3 regions of the Paenibacillus sp. CB74 genome follow, and region 3 is predicted to be linked to each of the others. Evidence: predicted binding sites of a transcription regulator. Region 3 holds the regulator's gene; each other region holds the start of a gene.
What was found. Region 3 encodes NrdR, which represses ribonucleotide reductase genes. Its sites were predicted from a motif close to AACACNATATATNGTGTT; they were not measured.
Positions count from the first base shown of each region.

Region 1: a site for NrdR is predicted at 1,277-1,294, ahead of ACX9NY_RS25880 (anaerobic ribonucleoside triphosphate reductase). Genes of this name have one in related genera too.
Region 2: a site for NrdR is predicted at 1,017-1,034, ahead of ACX9NY_RS13180 (adenosylcobalamin-dependent ribonucleoside-diphosphate reductase). Genes of this name have one in related genera too.

Region 1 is NZ_CM146009.1:5,855,148-5,857,424, forward strand. Features, by position in the region: gene ACX9NY_RS25880 (anaerobic ribonucleoside triphosphate reductase) at 1-1,198, opposite strand, end outside; gene ACX9NY_RS25885 (ATP-binding response regulator) at 1,681-2,277, shown strand, end outside.
Region 2 is NZ_CM146009.1:3,000,580-3,002,856, forward strand. Features, by position in the region: gene ACX9NY_RS13180 (adenosylcobalamin-dependent ribonucleoside-diphosphate reductase) at 1-956, opposite strand, end outside; gene ACX9NY_RS13185 (DEAD/DEAH box helicase) at 1,442-2,277, shown strand, end outside.
Region 3 is NZ_CM146009.1:3,143,914-3,146,190, forward strand. Features, by position in the region: gene ACX9NY_RS13835 (S-layer homology domain-containing protein) at 1-691, shown strand, start outside; tRNA gene ACX9NY_RS13840 (tRNA-Ala) at 922-994, opposite strand; gene nrdR (transcriptional regulator NrdR) at 1,180-1,647, opposite strand; gene ACX9NY_RS13850 (alpha/beta-type small acid-soluble spore protein) at 1,764-1,985, shown strand; gene ACX9NY_RS13855 (lytic transglycosylase domain-containing protein) at 2,068-2,277, opposite strand, start outside.

The DNA.
Region 1 (2,277 bases), 2.7 Mb from region 3:
TCTGGATACGGTACCGATGCAACAGACCATGCGCAGCATTTTGCATCACGGATTCCAGTGCAGTGTAGAATCCCGCCCGATCGGCAACCGCTCTGTTGCCCTGGCAGATGCCAAACCGGATGCCGAGCTTGACCAGGTTGATGGTATTAAAAGACAGATTACCTTTACCACTTTGACGATTACGACCAAACCGGTCAGCCAGAGTACGTGTGCGGCATCCCATGGTTGCAATGATCGTATCCGGATCTTCCGGATGATAGAAAGGCAGATTGAACGAGGCATCCACATTGACAAAGTTAGGATACATCCGCCGGGATGAACAGGTGACCGCAAGGCGGAACAGATCATAGTTTGGCTCGCCATGAGCCTGATTGATCCCTTGTTTACATTGGAAAATATGTTGAGGGAACACGGGAGTTTCCCCGTTGCCCAGGCCGCGAATCGTTGCTTCGAGCAATGAACGTGATACCAACCGTCCTTCCGCAGAAGTACATAGTCCATAATTCAGTGATGTGAATGGAATCTGTCCACCAGCCCGACTGCTCATCGTATTCAGGTTATGGATCAGCGATTCGGCAGCTTGTCCCGTCTCCAGTTCAGTCTCTTCATAGGCGAAGTCATATGCGCGTGGGCACTGATTCTTCGCTTCCATACTGTCCAGATGAAGTTGTTCATCTTCAATCAGAGCATTCTCACCAAAAAGTCGTTGTCCTTTGCGATAATGTTTGCGAAACGATCGCTGCACATAGGGCGCTAGATCCCAATCAATCTTATTGGCCGATACGCCACCATACTGACTGTTCTGCTGGGATTGGAAGATGATTGCAACCAGAGCCATTGCAGACATGATCGTCTGAGGTGTGCGAACCGATCCGTTGCCTGTATTGAAACCCGCAGCAAGAAGACGGTCAAACGGGATAAAGATGCAGTTGGTCGTGCCAAGTGCATACTGATCCAGGTCGTGTACATACAGATCCCCGTTCTCCACAGCTTGAGCAAGCTCTTCCGGCAACACATGACGCAGAGCATGCCACTTGGCGGTCTCCGAACCGAGCCTGCTCATCTTGCCGCTGAAGGAGTCCCCGTTCAGATTCGCATTTTCCCTCAGCGTATCGGCATCTTCAGCGCCAATAATTCGTCTTCCCAGGTCGGATAATAGATCGGATGCCGGTGGAGCGGCATACTCAAGCAAGTTCATGTAAGGTTCCTCCTAAAATGATGTGATGATCATTTAATTTGCGTTAAATACTATATGTAGGTTTGTATTATCCATTTATAAACTATATATGGTTTTTTGGGTGTGATAATGGTCACACAACTTAATGGACAAAATGGACTTTCCTTTAATTACTGCGGATAAAGGTTCCCAAAGCCTGAGTAGAAGCGTATAATTTCTAGTTATTCTGCATGTAAGATATCCGAAGTTGGACAAGATGAACTTTGAGCCATTTGAAAAGGCAATTTGCAGTATATTTACGCTTGTTACGTCATTAGTTCAAGACCTGCTTTTGTCCAAAAAAGGGGCGATTGGCAGAGAGTATGATTCTCTTTTACTTCTACGGTGTTAATCATATAAGTATAGATTGTGACAGATATTCGGATTCTTGATGAACCCTTGTACGTGATTAAACATTCTGATATACAGATTTGAAAGTGCAGCTGAGACAAGAGGGGTGAATCATGGGGACGGCAGAAGGCATTACGAGAGGCTTCTATGAAGACATAAAGGAAGCTGCGGCCCATATCGTGGACGTATTAAGCGGGATATTGAAGGTCAATACCATCTTCGTTGCCACGAATGATGGGGTGACGAATTTCATTTTGGAGGCCTTTAACCGTACGGAAGAGTTGATTGTTAAAGGCAGTGAGCTTTCATTTAACGAATCATATTGCAGTCTGGTGTTAAGAGACAAAGGTAGCGTTCTTACCATTCAGAATACATGTGAAAACCCAATGACAAGCTCCATGGACGTCACGAGTGGACTTGGGAGTCGTTTCTTCGTGGGTGTACCTATCATACGAAGATCTGGCGAAGCATTTGGAACGATATGTCTAATGGACAATGCTGGTTATGTGATCAGTGAAACGGATATGAAGACGCTGAACGCGATGGCTGTCTTTCTGGGATATGTTGTGGATCTGGAGAGCACCCTGCATGTGCAGGAACGAAAATTGAGTGACTCGGAACAAATGAAAGAGCAGCTCCAGGCAGAGAAAGAGCGAGCCGAATCCGAGGCGATGACCAAATCACAGATGTTAAAGCTGATGAGTCACGAG
Region 2 (2,277 bases), 140 kb from region 3:
TCAATAATGGTATGCCAGATTTCGCGCGCCTTCAGCGTACGATAGTGTACCACCGAATGACCTGCGGCTTTCCACTGCTGCATATCCCCGTTCCACTCGGTGTCGTAGTCTGGATCGTTCGTATCGGGGAAAACCAAATCCCAATCTCCGTCCTGCTTGACAGCCTCCATAAAGGCGTTGCTCACACATACAGACAGATTGGCATTGGTCACCTGCCCCATCGTTTGTTTCACGGTAATAAAATCAAGCACATCCGGATGCCAGTCATTCATCATCAGCATGAGCGCACCCCGTCGGCTTCCGCCCTGTTCAATCAGTCCTGTCGTATAACTGAACAATCCGCCCCACGATACGGAACCGCTGGATGATCCATTGACACCTTTCACCACCGCTCGGCGAGGACGCAAAGAAGACAAATTAATGCCCACACCTCCCCCACGTGCCATAATCTCCGTCATCTCGGTCAAGGTCTTCATGATGCCACCCCGACTGTCCTGCGGAGACGGAATAACATAACAATTAAAGAGTGTGAGCTCATCGCTTGCCCCCGCTCCTGCAGCAATACGCCCTCCGGGTACTAACTTCCAATCCTCCAACACGGAGCGGAACTTGGACTCCCACGTTGCCCGCTGATCTGCTGTAGATTCAACAGAGGCCATGGCTTTGGCAAGCCGGCTCCACATCTCTTCCGGTGTTTTTTCGATGTTGAGTGTCAGTTTCTCCACGCTGGTCTCGATGATCTCTCCGCTTCGAGTCCTTACTTGTACAAGCTGACCCTGACGTTCTATAATTTCGCCCACTTCCTTGGTTGGGAACTTGGGATCATCCTTTGTTAATACCAGTACCACATCTCCGACCTTGGCATGATTCGAGTCAGCATCCTTCCAGGCGTATCGGTCCAGAAATATTTTTTCGCTAAGTCCTTCTAATTGGTACGATCGTTGGTTTGATTTCATCGCTACGTTCAACCTCCCCGATTAACGCTCCATTTTCACTATAAAAGTAAATTATGATGAAACACCACATATAGTGATATAAAACCAGTATATTACACCATATATTGATTTTCTATATGACTTTTATCACAGACCTTATTTTTTAGACTCTCCTGCTCGGACAAGCTTCTTCACACACCCTCAGACTCACGCATACAAAACCTGTGAATTTTTTGGGACAGAAAAAACCTGAAAGAGCGAAGCGTTCGCCTAAAAGCTTTCTGAAAGAAAGCTGCATCGAAAGCATACGCTATCCCCGGATTTCCCCTTCAGAAAAGGGAATCAAAAAAATCTGGGGATAACAGCGATTGGAAGGTTGTTCTGTCATCGTAGTGTTCGTGCAAATAAAATGTAGTTCAACTTGTATAGTTATGAACTCACTCTCATTCGTCCATACTATTACCTACGAATAAAACGTCATCACGTATGGCAGGGGAGGAAGCATCATGAACCGGAAAAACCCGCACCACACGAATCAACCTGTAGCCGAGCTGCCCGTTCCACTGGAATTCGATCGAAGCTGGATCAATCAGTTGGAATCACGACTGGATAAAGGGGGCCCTTGGGGAGATTACCGACTCTTTCAACTGGGCATTCAAGCCGAAGAGACCAATCTGATTCCCAATTTTGACGAAATTCAGTGTTTGAAGCATTTACAAGGCCTTACTCCACTTCCTCACCAGATGGACACTGCACGCAGAGTATTATTTGAAATGTCAGGCCGGGCCATTCTCGCCGATGAGGTCGGTCTTGGCAAAACCATTGAAGCCGGTCTCATTCTGAAAGAATATATGGTTCGGGGTCTCGTATCCAAGGTACTCATTCTCGTACCGGCTTCTCTTGTGTTGCAATGGGTACGGGAGTTGAATTCGAAATTCGGTATTCCTGCCATTGCCCAGAAAAAGGCCTATTCCTGGCAGAATGAAGTAGTCGTTGCTTCAATGGATACAGCCAAACGTGACCCGCATAAAGATATGCTGCTGAACACTGATTACGACATGATCATTATTGATGAAGCACATAAGCTCAAAAACAAGAAAACAACCAATTATCAATTCATGCTGAAATTGCGCAAAAAGTACTGTTTGCTGCTCACAGCTACACCTGTGCAGAACGATATGAGTGAGCTGTTCAATCTGATTAACCTGCTGAAGCCCGGTCAGTTGGGGCGTCAGGGTGACTTTGCGGCCAACTTTGTCGTAGACAAACGGGTTCCGAAAAATCAGGAACAACTTAAGAACGAGTTATCCAAAGTGATGATTCGTAACCGCCGCGGCGAAGG
Region 3 (2,277 bases):
ACGGAGCAGCGGAGCGGTTGTGGTAGGACCGGACGGAGCAAGAGTCGGTTTAAACAACGGCATGTCGCTGAACATCCGTGAGGGTACGGAGCTGGTGTTCGATGATGCCACCCCACTGGGCTTCCTCGTGATATCGGGCAACCCTTTCAGGGATGCCAACATGGGAGACTGGTTCTACAACGATATAAATTTCGCCTACACATACGATCTTTTCAACGGCACGACGTCCACAATGTTCTCACCGGGCAGCGCAATGACGCGTGCAATGTTCGTGCAGGTACTCGCCAATCTTGAGAACGTAAACCTCTCCAGCTACACGAGTTCCCGCTTTAATGACGTGACGGACGGACAATGGTACACCGCGGCAGCCGAGTGGGCGGCCGAAAAAGGCATAGTCAACGGTACAAACGCAGACCTGTTTGACCCCAATTCGCCGTTAACGCGCGAGCAGCTGCTAGTGATACTTTACAACTACATGAACTACAAGGGCTATGAGATACCTGAAAGCTACTCTAAACCCTTCACGGATCAGAGTGAGATCAGCTCCTGGGCGTTGGAGGCCGTTCAAGCGCTACAAGGCAACGGCATTGTATTAGGCAAACCGGGCAACTTTTTTGCTCCCAAAGCCACCGCCTCCCGCGCCGAAGTAGCCACGATCTTTGTAAGGTTCGTCGAATATCCGGCTAAGTGAAAGCGTATACAGGATTAAGGAGACCCCTCCCGGTTGGACAATATCCAGCCGGAGGGGTCTCTTGTTTTCAAACTGCATTTTTTTGACAACTCCCCGGTCAGGACTTTAAACCCTCGATTTTTGGTATTTAGAATATACGTCCCCAATTCCTTCTACTTCATTAATCATGTTCTGATTTATTTCACCACATAAAAAACGCCATCACACTAATGTGATGGCGTTCTTCGTTATGGAGCCTAGGGGGATCGAACCCCTGACCTCATCGCTGCCAGCGATGCGCTCTCCCAGCTGAGCTAAGGCCCCAGGATATGAAATAGATAACTTGTCCAACACTGCTAACGTTCCACAGGCGACTCCTATATCATATAAAATCCAGCTTTCGCTGTCAATCAATTTTTCAAGATCCAAAATGATTGGAGAAGAACAACCGATTTCACTGGTACACATGGACTGGAACTCCAGACTGCTCTTCTCCCTTTCCCACTTCACTAATCCTCCAGATCGTCTTTGGACAACAGGGATTTCAGTTCTTTCATGAACATATTGATATCTTTGAACTGACGATATACCGACGCGAAACGGACATACGCCACTTCATCGACTGGAAACAACTGTTCCATCAATAGCTCACCAATCTGACGACTCTCCACTTCAGCATCAGCTGTATTACGCAGGGATTTCTCGACTTCAGATACCATCATCTCCAACGTCTCAACGGAGACTGGACGTTTCTCACAGGCACGAATAAGCCCGCGAAGAATCTTGTCCCGGCTAAACTCTTCCCGGCTGCCATCTTTCTTGATAACAATTAATGGAGTTTCTTCAATCATCTCAAACGTTGTGAATCTTCGGGCACACTGCTCACACTCCCGGCGACGGCGAATGGATTTCGCTTCGTTGGCCGGACGCGAATCAAGCACTTTGGTACCCATATAACCGCAATAAGGACACTTCAAATCAGATCACTTCCCACGTTTTACTTTTTACCACATATTCCCTGTCTTGATTTTGTAATGAAAAATGCATTGCCGAGACATAATACTTTTACCAACTCACGAGGAGGTGAACAGCAATGGCACAAAGCAACGGTAACTCCAACAACCTGGTGGTAACTAAAGCTTCCGCAGCACTCGAGCAAATGAAATATGAAGTTGCTCAAGAACTCGGAATCAGCATCCCACAAGACGGATACCAAGGTAACATGACTTCTTACGAGAACGGTTCGATCGGTGGATACATCACGAAGCGTCTGGTAACAATTGCAGAACAGCAATTGGCAGGTCAATACCAATAATATCTGCATCGTAATACGCTACACAGAGGAGCATGGAGCGGCCGGTGAACAACCGGCCTGCTCTGTGCTTCTACTTATATACTTAGAACGTATTATAGATCTTAACATACTGATTATAATAATAAATGACCCTTTGTACATAGTGACGCGTCTCACCAAATGGAATATCCTTTACCGTATCGAATGAACCATCCCATACACCATCTCTGAGCCAACTATTCACTTTGCCTGGACCCGCATTATAAGCAGCGATCATAACCGCTTCATTGCCACCAAATTGATCGGACAGATT